One region of the Arthrobacter sp. EM1 genome, then DNA from elsewhere that is predicted to be linked to it. Evidence: riboswitches for the same ligand, from Rfam matches in the RefSeq annotation. Region 1 holds a riboswitch; each other region holds the start of a gene.
What was found. Region 1 has a riboswitch for thiamine pyrophosphate ahead of thiC (phosphomethylpyrimidine synthase ThiC). Riboswitches for the same ligand answer to the same signal wherever they lie in the genome.
Positions count from the first base shown of each region.

Region 2: linked by a shared signal. The riboswitch ahead of QI450_RS09535 (bifunctional hydroxymethylpyrimidine kinase/phosphomethylpyrimidine kinase) and the one ahead of thiC (phosphomethylpyrimidine synthase ThiC) in region 1 are both predicted to bind thiamine pyrophosphate.
Region 3: linked by a shared signal. The riboswitch ahead of thiO (glycine oxidase ThiO) and the one ahead of thiC (phosphomethylpyrimidine synthase ThiC) in region 1 are both predicted to bind thiamine pyrophosphate.
Region 4: linked by a shared signal. The riboswitch ahead of QI450_RS15190 (ECF transporter S component) and the one ahead of thiC (phosphomethylpyrimidine synthase ThiC) in region 1 are both predicted to bind thiamine pyrophosphate.

Region 1 is NZ_CP124836.1:1,337,592-1,341,318, forward strand. Features, by position in the region: gene tatC (twin-arginine translocase subunit TatC) at 1-411, shown strand, start outside; gene QI450_RS06065 (hypothetical protein) at 579-932, opposite strand; partial or broken gene QI450_RS06070 (FAD-dependent oxidoreductase) at 950-1,696, shown strand; TPP riboswitch at 2,051-2,158, shown strand; gene thiC (phosphomethylpyrimidine synthase ThiC) at 2,156-3,727, shown strand, end outside.
Region 2 is NZ_CP124836.1:2,072,144-2,075,870, reverse strand. Features, by position in the region: gene QI450_RS09540 (Rne/Rng family ribonuclease) at 1-1,863, shown strand, start outside; TPP riboswitch at 1,968-2,065, shown strand; gene QI450_RS09535 (bifunctional hydroxymethylpyrimidine kinase/phosphomethylpyrimidine kinase) at 2,057-3,658, shown strand.
Region 3 is NZ_CP124836.1:2,521,633-2,525,359, reverse strand. Features, by position in the region: gene QI450_RS11620 (RNB domain-containing ribonuclease) at 1-544, opposite strand, end outside; gene QI450_RS11615 (ferritin-like fold-containing protein) at 586-1,257, shown strand; gene thiE (thiamine phosphate synthase) at 1,269-1,988, opposite strand; TPP riboswitch at 2,015-2,146, shown strand; gene thiO (glycine oxidase ThiO) at 2,140-3,531, shown strand; gene thiS (sulfur carrier protein ThiS) at 3,528-3,727, shown strand, end outside.
Region 4 is NZ_CP124836.1:3,277,367-3,281,093, forward strand. Features, by position in the region: gene QI450_RS15185 (ABC transporter ATP-binding protein) at 1-743, opposite strand, end outside; gene QI450_RS15190 (ECF transporter S component) at 760-1,446, opposite strand; TPP riboswitch at 1,512-1,655, opposite strand; gene QI450_RS15195 (DUF4235 domain-containing protein) at 1,851-2,114, shown strand; gene mnhG (monovalent cation/H(+) antiporter subunit G) at 2,131-2,544, opposite strand; gene QI450_RS15205 (monovalent cation/H+ antiporter complex subunit F) at 2,534-2,809, opposite strand; gene QI450_RS15210 (Na+/H+ antiporter subunit E) at 2,809-3,354, opposite strand; gene QI450_RS15215 (Na+/H+ antiporter subunit D) at 3,351-3,727, opposite strand, start outside.

The DNA.
Region 1 (3,727 bases):
GCCGTGCGGGTGTTGACGGATTTCACTCCCGCCGGGGGCTCCAACTTCATCAGCGCCCAGATCTACCTGTCCTTCGTCCTGCGCCTGCTCCTCGCGTTCGGCATCGCGTTCCTGCTCCCTGTGGTCCTGTTCGGCCTGAACCTGGCCGGGCTGGTCAAGGGCGCCCAACTCCTCAAGAGCTGGCGGATCACTGTGTTCCTCGTGTGTCTGTTTGCCGCCATGGCCGCGCCGGGCGCGGATGCCACGAGTATGTTCTATCTTGCCGTGCCCATGCTGGTGTTGTTCTTCACGGCCATCGGGCTCTGCCTGCTTAATGATCGCCGCCGGGAACGGCGGACGGTCAAGCTTGCCGCGGAGACCGAAGCCCGCGCGGACCTGGCAACGCCCGGCTCCGAACTGGGGAATCTCTAGCCCTTGGCGCAACGGGTCAGCCGCGCACCATGTGCCTGGCGGGAAGCGGATCAGCCCGGTGAGGCCCGCCGGCGCATGGGCCTTTCTGCCCCGACCACGGCCGGCGGGCAGCCCCCGGGGTGCCCGCTTGCCGTGGTCCATCCGTTTCTGTATGGGTGTGGGGTGGGTCAGGCGCTGGCTGCGCTCCGGTTGATCTCGCCGTTTACCCCCTTGGGGAAGAACCCGCCTTCTCTTTCTGCTTTGGCGGTGAGGTAGGCGATGTTCAGGACCTGCCCCGGGCTGCGGCTGAAAGCGATGCCGTTTGCGTCGGTCGGGACAAGGTTGGCGGTGTCTTTAGTGCCAATACCCTGATCGAGATCAGTTGATCCATCGAGGCTGTCCCGGGCGTCGGAGATCGCTTGGGCTGGTACCTGCAGATCACGAGCGTAGAGGGTGGTTCTGATGATTCCGGCGTGATAAGCCTCGACAGCGAGGATACCGGCGGCGGCTTCGAGGTCAATGCCGCAATTTGCCGTCCTCATGTATGCAGACGAGTCCCTCCATACTGTCGACGCAGCAGAGTCTGGCCTCGGCCGAGGAACCCGACGCCTCCCAGGCCCTGATGGGCGTCTTCGCCGACGAAGGTATCCGGGTCGTCCGCCGGGCGGCCGTGTCCTCGGTGCGCACGGACCCGGCCACCGGCGGGATCATCGCGACCGCGATCGTCTCAGGCGGGCAGCAGGAATTCCGGGCCGCCAGACTGCTCGTCGCCACCGGACGCCGGCCGGTCACGAACGGACTGAACCTGGCCACGGTCGGCGGCAAAACCGGGCACCGGGGCGAAATCCTCTTGCAGAACATCCTAGCCAGCTCCCACGAACGGATCTGGGCCGCCGGGGAAGGGACCGGACACCCCGAATTCGTCTACGTCGCAGCCGCCCACGGCTCCCTGTTGGTGGAGAACGCCTTCAACAACGCCGGCCGTGAGGTCGACGCAGCCGGTATCCGGTGCGAATGCCGGGTGCTTCCCCTGGCATTCGTCCCCAGAGCCTTGGTGAACAGGGACACCCGAGGCTTCATCCAAATTGTCGCCGACGCGGACAACGGACGGATCGTGGGAATGACCGCCGTCGCCAAGGACGCCGGTGACCTGGCCGCGGCCGGGGTCTTCATCATGGAAGCTGGAATGACTGTGGAGCAGGTGGCGAACCTATGGAGCGCGTACCTCACAATGGCCGAAGGAATCAAGATCGCCGCCCAGTCCTTCACCACCGATGTCTCCAAACTCTCATGCTGCGCCTCGTGACCAGCTAGGCCTCCACACGGATGCAGCAGGCCTCGTTGAGTACGACTTCATCGATCCAGCCGACCTCCGTCCTCACAGGTTACCGACATCGTCCTCGCACCCTCTCGCCCTCGCTGCCCCGGCACGGATCAACAGTGCAGGCGTCTGCATCATTTCGAATGCTGTGCGTTCGGAGGACTGCCGGCTGGCCAGAGGAGCGCATCATCCTCGGCAGCTGCCGACAGGAGTCTCAGCTTCCGGTGATTCGGCGTGCACTGCGTTGCTGGAGGGCCTGCTTCCGATAATGGCTGCCGTCCGGGGGATACCCGGGATCATCCAGAGCGGTAGAACGGGCACGCTGGGGTGCTACGATTTTTCCATCCACACGGGTGCCCTTGCAAGGGCTGAGATCGGGCTGATGCAGTCTGCGACCGTTGAACCTGTCCGGGTCATGCCGGCGAAGGAAGTAGGAAACCACTGATGAGCTCCATGAATTCACATTCGCTCGCGTACGCCCGAGACCCCGAAAATGGCATTAGGGTCCCTGTCACGGAGATTGCTCTGGAGGACTCTCCGAACGGGACGAAGAATCCACCGTTCACGGTCTACCGGACGGCCGGGCCCGGAAGCGATCCTGTGATCGGCCTGGAGCCGTTCCGGTCCGAATGGATAGAATCCAGGGGCGACACCGAGCCCTACGGCGGCCGGGAACGGAACCTGCTCGACGACGGTAAATCCGCCGTGCGACGGGGTGCCGCTTCTGCTGAATGGAAAGGCGCGCAGCCGGTTCCCCGCCGCGCCCTCGAGGGTAAGACCGTTACCCAGATGCGCTACGCCCGCCAGGGCGTCATCACTCCCGAGATGCGGTTTGTGGCAGTGCGGGAAAACTGCGACGTTGAGCTGGTGCGCGGCGAAGTTGCCGCAGGTCGGGCCATCATTCCCAACAACATCAACCACCCCGAATCCGAACCGATGATCATCGGCAAGGCCTTCCTCGTGAAGATCAACGCCAACATCGGCAACTCCGCGGTCACCTCCTCCATCGCTGAGGAAGTGGACAAACTGCAGTGGGCCGCCCGATGGGGCGCCGACACCGTGATGGACCTCTCCACCGGCGATGACATCCACACCACCCGTGAATGGATCATCCGCAACGCTCCGGTCCCGATTGGGACAGTACCGATCTATCAGGCACTGGAGAAGGTCAACGGTGAGGCCAATGACCTGACCTGGGAAATCTATCGGGACACCGTGATCGAACAATGCGAGCAGGGCGTGGACTATATGACCGTCCACGCCGGGGTGCTGCTGCGGTACGTCCCCCTGACCGCCAACCGGGTGACCGGTATCGTCTCCCGCGGCGGGTCGATCATGGCCGGCTGGTGCCTGGCCCACCACCAGGAGAACTTCCTCTACACACACTTCGACGAACTGTGCGAGATCTTCGCCAAGTACGACGTCGCCTTTTCCCTGGGTGATGGCCTGCGGCCCGGCGCGACCGCGGATGCCAACGACGCCGCCCAGTTCGCCGAACTGGACACCCTCGCCGAACTCACCAAGCGGGCCTGGAAGTACGACGTGCAGGTCATGGTCGAAGGCCCCGGGCACATCCCCTTCCACCTCGTCCGCGAAAACGTCGAGCGACAGCAGGAACTCTGCGACGGCGCCCCCTTCTACACCCTCGGCCCGTTGGTGACCGACATCGCCCCAGGCTATGACCACATCACCTCGGCCATCGGCGCCACCGAAATCGCCCGCTACGGCACCGCAATGCTCTGCTACGTCACGCCCAAGGAACACCTCGGGTTGCCGAACAAGGATGACGTCAAGACCGGCGTCATCACCTACAAAATCGCGGCCCACGCCGCCGACCTCGCCAAAGGACACCCAGGAGCCCACGAACGCGACGACGCCCTGTCAAAAGCACGGTTCGAGTTCCGCTGGCGGGACCAGTTCGCACTTTCCCTGGACCCGGAAACAGCCGAATCCTTCCATGACGAGACGTTGCCCGCCGAGCCGGCGAAGACCGCGCACTTCTGCTCCATGTGCGGA
Region 2 (3,727 bases), 730 kb from region 1:
AATTGGGAGTCCGTCAACCTCGAGGGCAAGCAGCGCCGGATCGAGAACGCGCTGAAGTCCGGCGACTCCGTGCTGGTCCAGGTCACCAAGGATCCCGTCGGGCACAAGGGCGCCCGCCTCACAAGCCAGATCTCGCTGCCCGGCCGCTACCTCGTCTACGTACCCGGCGGTTCCATGACCGGAATCTCGCGCAAGCTGCCCGACGTCGAACGCAACCGCCTCAAGCGGATCCTCAAGGACCGCCTGCCCGAGGATGCTGGCGTTATTGTGCGCACCGCCGCGGAGGGTGCGTCCGAGGAAGAACTCACGCACGACATCAACCGGCTCCGTGCCCAGTGGGAAGGGATCGAGGGCCAGTCGAGCTCAACTAAGATCCTTGCCCCCGAACTGCTCTACGGCGAACCCGATCTGACCATCAAGGTAGTCCGTGATGTCTTCAACGAGGACTTCTCCAAGCTGATCGTCTCCGGTGAGGAAGCGTGGGACACCATCGAGGCCTACGTCACCTACGTAGCCCCCGACCTTGTCGGCCGGCTGGAGAAATGGACCAAGGACTCGGACATCTTCGGTGCCTGGCGCATCGACGAGCAGATCCACAAAGCACTGGACCGCAAGGTTTTCCTGCCCTCCGGCGGCTCGCTCGTAATCGACCGCACCGAAGCCATGACAGTGGTGGACGTCAACACCGGCAAGTTCACCGGCAGCGGCGGCAACCTTGAGGAAACCGTCACCAAAAACAACCTCGAAGCGGCCGAAGAAGTTGTCCGGCAGCTCCGGCTCCGCGACATCGGCGGCATTATCGTGATCGACTTCATCGACATGGTGCTTGAATCGAACCGGGACCTGGTACTGCGCCGCATGGTGGAGTGCCTGGGCCGGGACCGGACCAAACACCAGGTCGCGGAGGTGACTTCGCTGGGCCTCGTGCAGATGACGCGGAAGCGGATGGGTACCGGGCTGCTGGAAGTTTTCGGCGAACAGTGCGAGGCCTGCGCCGGCCGCGGCATTGTGACCCACGACGAGCCGGTGGAGCACCGCCGCGCCAACGTCGTTGCCGCCGAGCATCACATTCCCCGTGCGGAGCAGCCTGCCCCCCCGCGGACCGAACGCAAGAGCCGCCGCCGCGGACGGGGCGGCCAGGGCACGGACGAACAGTCGGTGCCGGCCGCAGCGCACCCCGAGCCCACCGACGCCGAACGCCATGCCAAGGCCGAGGCGACCCGCCACGCGCTGGCGAATATCGCTGCGGCGGCGCATGCTGCCCATCTGCATGACGATGAAGCGGCCACGGGAGTCGACGCCGGGGTCCGCCAGGCCGCTGTTGAGGCAGCCGTCGAGCTGGCCGCAACGGAGGAGGCTGCCGGACGTCCCGGCGCCGTGCTGACCTTCGGCGGCGAACAAGTCGCACTGCCGTTTGTGGAGCATGCCGACGAGTCGGGTGCGCCCGCGCTGACCATGGACCTGCTGACCGAGGCTTTCGCCCAGCTGGGTGACAGCGGGGAAGTCTCCGCGGCGGATCCCGCTGCACCGGCTGCGAAGGCGGCCGCAGCCCGGACTGCACCGGCGGCTCCGGCGCGTGCCGGCGGAACCGGCCCGGGCCGCGCCCAGGCGCCAGGCTCCCAGACGGAGGCGGCCCCCGAGGCCGGCGCCTCCCGTGCCCGCCGCGGACGGCGCAACCGCAGCGCCAGCCGCGCGCAGGGAGCAGCCAACGAAACCTCGGTAGAGCAGCGCCGGGCGGCGCCGCAGGCTGCCGTTTCGGTACACGAGGCAAAGGCCCCGGCAGCAGCAACAACGCCGGCGGCCAAACCGGCCACAAACGAACCGATTATCCTCGGCGTCGGCGTTCCGGCCTCGGAACTCTAACCCCAAGAAAGTTCGGGAAGGCCGCGGGTGCGGTCCGGGCCGCGTAGCAATACGCCAGGTTCGGGCCGTGCCCGCGACTTCGTTAAAGGATGCGGCTAGGCTTGGTCCCTGACACGGGGTGCCGCGCATCGAGCCGGCTGAGATCCAGACCCGTTGAACCTGTCCGGTTAGCACCGGCGAAGGGATGTCTCCCATGACCGCCGCCTCCCCGTTTCTTCCCGCTGTCCCCGCAGCCCCGGCATCCCGGATCCCGCGGGTGCTCACGATCGCAGGCTCGGACCCCTCCGGCGGTGCCGGGATCCAGGCGGACCTGAAGAGCATTGCCGCGCATGGCGGCTACGGCATGGCCGCCATCACCGCCCTGACCGCACAGAACACACGCGGCGTCAGCGCCATCCACGTCCCGCCGGCAGATTTCCTGACCGCCCAGCTTGACGCGGTCAGCGCCGACATCCGGATCGACGCCGTCAAGATCGGGATGCTGGGGGACGCCGCCGTGATCGACGCCGTCCGGACCTGGCTGGCGAAGGTCAGGCCCGCCATTGTGGTGCTGGACCCCGTGATGGTGGCCACAAGCGGTGACCGGCTGCTGCAGGCGCCCGCCGAATCGGCGCTGCAAGAACTGCTGCCCTACGCGGACCTGATCACGCCGAACCTCGCCGAACTCGCGATTCTGCTCAACGAACCCGTCGCCGGCAACTGGGCTGCGGCGCTGGAACAGGGCAAGCGGCTTGCCGCCGGCACCGGCACGACCGTCCTGGTGAAGGGCGGCCACCTCGACGGCACCGGCGCTGCGGGCGGAGCCGGCGAGCACGGCGACGGCTGCCCGGACGCGCTCGTCAACACCTGCGGGGTCCTGGCCCGGCACGTCATAGTAGTACCGGGGGAGCGGGTCCGCACCAGCAACAGCCACGGAACGGGATGCTCACTGTCCGCGGCGATGGCGACCGTGCAGGCCCGGGTCGGGGACTGGGAGGCCGCCTTGCGGGAAGTTAAGCCGTGGCTGGAAGGGGCGCTGCGCACCTCGGCGGACCTCGACGTCGGCAGCGGCAACGGCCCGGTCCATCACTTCCACCATGTCCAGCATCAGACCGCCCATCACGGTACGGGTGCCGGCGGCGGCGAACTGCACCGGGTCCCTGCCGCGGGTGAATTCGCCCGTGGGCTGCGGGAAACCGCTGCTGCCGACCTCGAGGCCATCTACGGCCTGGACTTCATCACGGCCCTGGCGGACGGGTCCTTGCCGGAGCAGGACTTCGCGTACTACCTCGGACAGGACGCCCTGTACCTGAACGGCTATTCGCGGGTCCTCTCCCGGGCCGCCGCGATCGCACCCACGGAAGACGAACAGCTCTTCTGGACCCGCTCCGCACAGAATTGCCTCAGCGTCGAAGCCGAACTGCACCGGACCTGGCTGCGCGGACGCACGGCGGAGCGGACGCTCGGACCGGTCACCAAGTCCTACGTAGACCACCTTCTGGCCGCCTCGGTCACCGGGAGCTACGGAGTGCTGATCGCTGCGGTACTGCCGTGCTTCTGGCTCTATGCCGAGGTGGGACAGGCACTGCACAACCGGTTCCTCGCCGCGGGTGCGCCGCAATCGCACCCCTACGCCGCGTGGCTGCGCACCTACGCCGATCCGGAGTTCGCCGACGCCACCCGGCAGGCCATCGCCCACACCGACACCGCAGCCCGGGCGGCCTCACCCGGCGAACGGGACGCCATGACCGTGGCCTTCCGGCAGTCCGCCCGCTACGAAGTGGACTTCTTCGACGCGCCGCGCGTGCACGCCTGAGCCGCGGGACAGCAGGGAGCCTGTACGATAGGGAGGCGCGGTTCCGGAAGTCGTTGCGGCTACGTCCTG
Region 3 (3,727 bases), 1.2 Mb from region 1:
GGTCGGCCTGGACACCCCGGTAGCTGAGTTTGGCCCGGCTGCGGACTGTGGCACGGCGGACCAGCACTTCCGACACCTCCGCGGTGGTGTCCAGCTCGAATTCCCACACAAAGGCGGCACACCGTTGCCCGGCCAGCAGGCTTCCGGCTTCTTCGCTGATGACTTCTGGGTGCAGCGGGATCCGGCCGTCCGGGGTGTAGTACGTTTGGCCGCGACGGCGGGTCTCGGCGTCGAGCGCTCCGCCGGGGACAACAAAGGAGGGGACATCGGCGATCGCGTAGAAGACCTTGTATCCCGCGCCGGAACGGTCGATGAAGAGGGCCTGGTCCAGATCGGTGGAAGACGCAGGATCGATGGTCACAAACTCGATGTGGGTGAAATCCAGCTCCGGCAGTTCGTGTCCGGCGACGGCTTCCTTCGCTTCCCGCAGCGCGTCCTCGGGGAACGGTCCGGGCAGCTCCAGGGTTGTGCGCAACGTGTTGAGTGCCTCGGCAAGGAGGCTCTCCTGCTGGTGGACATTCGGGGTCAAGCGATGCTGGGACACGGAAATCAGAGTAGCTTCATTTGCACTATTAGTCTTGGACCATGAGCAGATTCCCGGCTGATCCCGCCCGCTACAACAGCTTTCTGAGGGATTTGTTCGGCGTGATGGCCTACACCGAACTCTCCGCTTTCGAGCGGCTCTCCTCCGACGCACGGTACGCGCCCACCCTGCACGACCGGGCAGCGCTGGGACGTATCGCCGTGATCGAGTTCCAGCACTACGAACTCGTCAGCTCCAGGCTCGAAGCCATGGGCCTGGACACCGAGGAAGCCATGCTGCCGTTCCAGCCGTCGGTGGACCACTTCCATAAACGCACCCGCCCGGCGGACTGGCACGAGTCCCTCATCAAGGCGTACGTGATCGACACCGTTTCCGCCGACGCCTACCGCGCCATGTCCCGTTATCTCGACGCAGGCACCCGTGCCCTGGTGGAGCAGGTCCAGGCCGGCGACGAAGCGGCAGCGGTGCTGCGGGAACGGCTCCGGGCCGCCCTCGCAGATGACCCGAAGCTGGCGTCGCGGCTGGCACTGTGGGCCCGGCGACTGCTGGGGGAGGTCCTCAACCAGGCGCAGCGGATGAGCTTCGAGCACGCCTTCGCCGACCGGCTGATCGGCGCGGATGAGGACGGGCCGAGGGAGCTTGTCCGAGCCCTGCTGCGGGAACTGGCAGCGAACCACGCACGCCGGATGACGCAGCTCGGCCTTGCCGGCTGAGCAGGCGGGCCTTAGCGTTCCGCGGCGTCGAGGGCGGCAAGCAGGGCCCGGGCTGCGCCCTCGGGATCGGTGGCCTCGGTGATCGCGCGGACCACGACGATCCTGCCGGCGCCCGCGGCCACCACTTGCTCCACATTGCCCAGGTCGATGCCGCCGATCGCGAACCACGGCCGCGCGCCCCAGAGGTTCCCCGCAGCCTCGCTCCGGGCAGTTCTCCGCTGCTGGGCCTCTGACCCGCCGATCGCGTCCGCCGCGTAGCGGACGAGGTCAAGTCCGACGGCGGCGCGGCCCGGCTTTGTGGGGGTGGCCCATACCGGGCCAACACAGAAGTAGGTCAGACCGTTCCGGCCGGAAGTTGCGGCTATCGCGGCGTCCACCTGGGCCGGAGTGTGGGTGGACAGCCCGATCGCGGTCTCCTGGCCGAGGAAGTCCCGCGCCGCCCCGAACGGGATGTCCTTTTGCCCGATATGGAACACCGGCGCCCCGGCCAGGGAGGCGAGGTCTGCCCGGTCGTTGACTGCCCAAAGCCGGCCATGACGGCGGGCCGCCTGCTGCAGGACCGCCAGCAGTTCCAGCTCCTCGGCGGCTTCCAGGGATTTGTCGCGCAGCTGGATGATGTCGACGCCGCCAGCAAAGGCCGAGTCCACGAAGTCTGCAAAGTCGCCGCGGTCCCGGCGCGCGTCGGTGCAGAGATAAAGGCGGGCGGTGGTGTGGGCGGCATCCTGGCTCATGTTTCCAGCCTAGTTCCTCTACACTGGGCCAATACCGCGGGAGCCCGCCGCCGTCCACGCCACTGGTGACCGGCAACGGCAGGCTGAGAGGGCGTAGCAGCCGACCGCTTGACCTGATCCGGTTAGTACCGGCGTAGGGAAGGAATCCTCTATGGACGGCACCTTCGTCCCCGGCACGGCCCGTGAAAGCGACGCAACCTCGGCTGCGGCCGCCGCGGATGACCTCAAAAACCCCGAATGTTACGACGTGGCCGTGATTGGCGGCGGCGTTGTTGGCCACGGGATCGCCTGGGCGGTGCGGCGCTCGGGCCGATCTGTCGCGTTGATCGACGACGCCCCCGGAACAGGAGCCAGTTGGGCTGCCGCCGGCATGCTTGCCCCGGTGAGCGAACTGCACTACCAGGAAGAGGCCCTCCTGGAGCTTATGCTGGAATCCTCCCGCCTCTGGCCGGCATTCGCGGCCGGACTGGACGGCGCCGGGGGCGGAACGGGGGGCTCCCGGACGGGCTACCTCACCACGCCGACCCTCGCCGTGGGTGTCGACGCCGCCGACCGCCGGGCGCTCGCGGACCTGCGCACCGCCCAGCAGGCTGCCGGCCTCAGCGTCGAGCCGCTGACCGTCCGTGCGGCACGAAGGCGAGAGCCGCTGCTGAGTCCGGGCATCTCCTGCGCCTTCGATATTCCCGCCGACCACCAGGTGGACCCGCGCCTGCTGCTGGCCCGGATCAGGGAACTGCTGCGCACCGACAGTCGCTCCACCACCATCGCCAGGCGTGCCGGCGGGCTGTTCTGGGAGCAGGGTCGGGTGGCTGGCGCCAGCCTCATCGGCGGCGGTTCCATCCGGGCCAAGGACACCATTGTGGCCAACGGCCTTGGCGCCGCCACACTTGAGGGGCTGCCCGCGGGGCTTGAGTTTCCCCTGCGGCCGGTCCACGGGGACATCCTCCGGCTCCGCGTCCCGGCGAAACTACGGCCGCTGCTCACCGCCACGGTGCGCGGGCTGGTGCGCGGGGTGCCGGTCTACATCGTGCCCCGGCAGGACGGCACGGTGGTGATCGGCGCCACCCAGCGCGAAGACGCGCTCGGCGGCGACAACCCGGATGCTGCCACCCAAGCTGGTGTCCCGGGCCGGGCGGTGTCCGCCGGCGGTGTTTACCAGCTGCTGCGTGATGCCCAGCAGCTGGTCCCCGCCGTCGCCGAACTGGAATTGCTGGAGGCCACTGCCCGGGCCCGGCCGGGGACCCCGGACAACGCGCCGCTGCTGGGCCGGGTGGCGGCGCGGGGGCGTCCGGGGGAAATTGCCGGTTTGATGATAGCGACCGGCTTTTTCCGGCACGGCATCCTGCTCACACCCGCCGCCGCGAGGATCTGCTGTGAGTTGCTGGACGGAACCGTGGATTCCCGTTGGAAGCACTTCCGCCCGGACAGGTTCGCCACCGGCAGTCAAACCAGCAGACCGGCCGCAGCCGGCGCCCGGAGGCCGTCCCCGAAGATCATCACCCATCCGAACACCCACCCTGAAGAAAACAAGGAAGCGGTATGAACATCACCCTGAACGGAACCGGGCACTTTCTCCCGGACGGCGCCTCGGTCAGCCAGCTGGTCAGCCAGGTTACCGGCCGGCCGCTGGCGCCCAACGGCCACTCAGTCGACGGCGGGAAACTCGGGGTCGCCGTCGCCCGCAACGCGGACGTGGTCCCGCGCAGCCAGTGGTACACCACAGCGCTCGTCGACGGTGA
Region 4 (3,727 bases), 1.9 Mb from region 1:
TCCGTCGCCGAGCCCGGCTGCAGCACCACAATCCGGTTCACGAGGTCTTTCCAGACGGCAACCCTGTGCTCCACGACCACCAGGGTAGCGCCGGTCTTGTCCAGGCAACGGCCGACGGCATCACGAAGCTCCAGCACTCCGGCCGGGTCCAGGTTGGCGGTGGGCTCGTCGAGGAGAATCAGTCCGGGGCGCATCGCCAGGATGCCGGCGAGGGCCAGGCGCTGCTTCTGGCCGCCGGACAGCGCCGACGTCGGGTGGTCCAGCGGCAGGCGGCCGAGTCCGACGTCGTCGAGCGCTTCCGCTGCCCGGGTCCAGATGTCGGCCGGGGGCACTGAAAGGTTTTCCGCCCCGAAGGCGACGTCGTCGCCCAGGCGCGAGAGCACCACCTGCGTCTCCGGGTCCTGCTGCATCAGCCCGGCCCGGCCGCGCCGCTCCCGGGGTGATGCCCCGTCGATCAGCAAGCTGCCGGTCTCCTCGGCATCCCCGTCGTCCGCCGGCCCGCGGCCAGCGGCACGCTCGGCGGCTCGCCCGGCGTCCCCGCCGGGCGAGTCGCCGAGGACACCGGCCAGGGCGTGGAGGAGCGTGGATTTGCCGGCACCGGATGGTCCCAGCAGCAGCACACGTTCCCCTGCCTGAATGTCCAGGTCAAGGCCGCGGACTGCGGGCCGGGTCCGGCCCGCGTGCCACCAGCCCCAGCCGCGCGCGGTGATCGCAGCCGGGCGGACCCGGTCGGAGGATGTCATCAGCCGTGTGCGCGGGTCAGGAAAAGACCGGCTCCGCGGCCGCCTTGCGGGAGGCGAAAGAGCCCAGCACCCCGGTCCTGGCCAGGGCCCGGGTGGCGAGCCAGGACAGGCCGCCGGCGATCACGGCGCCGGAGACCACAGTGAAAACGATGTAGGCCAGCTTGTCACCGGAGGCGTAAGCGATGTTCCAGCCCCAGGGCAGGAACGAGTCATTCAAGCCGCAGAACAGGCCCGCCCCGGCGCCGGCCAGCAGTGCCACCGGCAGGTTGAATTTCCCGTGAAAGGACGGCACATTGAACTTCTTGTAGAGCACCGCGGCAAAAACCAGCTCGGCGCCGAGGCCCTGCAGGATGCCTGAGATCAGCACTGTGGTGCCGTACTGCGAGCCCATGATCAGCTCGCCGGTGGCGGCCACCGATTCGCAGAACAGTGCAGCACCCGGCTTGCGGATGATCAGCATGCCCAGCACGGCCGGGAGCATCCAGCCTCCGGCGTAGAGCCCGGTGAGCGGCGGATAGAACGCATTAACGGGGGCAGAAACCAGGTTGGCACCCTGGGACCAGGCCCAGAAGATCACGCCGCCGGCAACCGCAATGAGCGCCGCCACCACAATGTCCACCACACGCCAGTTGTGGCTGTACCGGACGGGCGCGCCGGCTGATCCGGGTTGTACGGATCCGGGCTTGGCAGATGTATCAGTCATATCGTCCTCCTGAGGAACAGGAGGGGAGAGTGGCCCGGGCCTGCAGCTTCCGCTGCCGCTCCGGCCACTCTGAGAACTCGACTCCCTTGCGCCGGTACTAACCGGATCAGGTTCGAGGGTCTGCGGCTGTCCGCACTCTCAGCGCCCACCTGTGGTCTCCCCGGATTTCCCCGGTGATGCCCGACGGCGGCGCTCCCCTGTCGTATCTAAAAATCGCCCTTGTGGGCGTGACCCACTTTACACCCGTGGAGCGCCGGCCACCCCCGGGTTACGCCGAGGTTAAACCCAAGACTCCGACGACGGCAGGGGTGTTGGCCCCGCCCGCAGGTCCCCAACTGGACCGTCGGGCGAGGAACGCTAGGCTAGGGGAAGCCCTGTTTCCCTCCCGCAAGGAGTTGCGAAGAATGAATATTTTCATCAAACTGCTCGGCGCCGGCGTCAGCCTGCTTGCCGGCTACGTCGGCACCAAGCTCGTGGACACCGTCTGGGAGAAGTCCACCGGCAATAAGCCACCCAAGGGCCACGAGGACGATGTCCCCACCACCCTGCGCTCGGCCCTGACTTTTGCGCTGATCTCCGCGTCCGTCAGCGCCATCATCCAAGTACTCGCCAATCGCGGCACCCAGCGAGCGGTTGCCCGCTTCGCCAAAACCCAGGACCTGGTCTAGGGCGCATCCTCTAGCTTCACCGTTTGCCGGCGTCCCCGGCGTCGTCGTGAGTGAATCCCCGGGTGCCGGCTGCCTGCTGCACCACGGCCTCCAGGTCGTCGGTGCTGAGCAGCTCCGGGTGGAGGTGCTTGGTCCGGTACCCGGCGCGGCCGACCATATGCGCGGAAACCGGAACTGTGAGCAGCTGGAAGATCCATGCCACCACCAGCACCGGCCAGACCCACCAGGTGCGCATTTGAAGGCCCAGCGCGAACAGCAACAGGAACAGTCCCAGCACCTGGGGTTTGGTGGCTGCGTGCATCCGGGTCATCAGGTCGGGAAAGCGGAGCAATCCCACCGCCGCAGCGAGGGACATCAGGGCACCGACCACCATAAAGACAGCCGAGACGGCGTCGATCACGGTGTCGGCGGTAAATGTCTCAGGAGGCACTGCTTTTCTCCCTCCGGTCGGCAACGAAGCGGGCTACCGTGACGGAGCCGACGAACCCGATAAGGGATACCGCCACCAGCAGCATAAGGTTGTTCAGGTGCCGGTTCACGGCCATGTCGATGCAGATGGCCGCCCCCACGATGGCCAGGAGCACGTCCGCGGCAAGCACCCGGTCCAGCAGCGACGGGCCCCGCGCGATCCGGATGATCGCCCCGCCGGCGGCCAACGAGAGCACCACCGCGGTTACGGTCAGGACTAGCGCCATCACGGCCCCACCTCCTGGTTGAGTGCGGACACTTCGGCTTTGGTACCCATGATCCGGATCAGCCCGGCCTCCGTGTCGCGGACGTCCTTGCGCAGTTGCGCGGCGCCGGCTGCATTGCGGACGTTGATCCCGTGCACATAGAGCGTGGATGTGGAGCGATCCACTTCCACCACCATGGAGCCGGGGATCAGCGCGGTGACGTGACCGGTCGCCGTGACCAGCAGGTCAGAGTGGCTCCGGAGCGGGACGGCCACAACGGCACTGACCACCTTGGGTCCCTTGGCCGCTGCCAGGTACAGGACCTGGCAGCTCGCTGCCACCACTTTGGCCAGGAACACGAGTACAAACGGCACTGCACGAAGCAGGTTGAAGCGCCCGCCGAGTTCCACCGGCGGCAGGTAGAACAGCCGGGCGACAACGACCGAAATCAGGGCTCCGAAGAGCAGGTTACCGGGGCTGAAGTCCCGCCAGAGGGCGCCCCAAACCACTACGAGCCATACGAGCAGCGGCAGTTCCTGCCGCAACGAGATCCGTTTCCGGCTCATTTGGAGGCCTCCTGCGGCTGTGGCCCGGGCCTCGGCGGAACCGGCGCGTTTTCGCCCAGGACCGCCTGGATGTACGAGGTCCGGTCCAGCATGTCGAAGGCAGACTGGTCCGCGACCTTGAACAGCGGGCCGGCGAAGATGGTCAGCCCGACGCCGAAAAGCACCAGGCCTAGCGTGGAACCCACCATGGTCCGCGGCAGCAGCGTGACGTTGGTCTTGCCCGCCCGGTCCCCCGTTGCCGAATCTTCCGGGGCAGCCAGCAGCACCGGATCCGGGTGTTCCGCGTCCTCCGGTTTGCGCCAGAACGCACGGTTCCAGACCCTGGCGATGGCAAGCAGCGTCAGCAGGCTGGTCAGCACTCCCCCGGCCACCA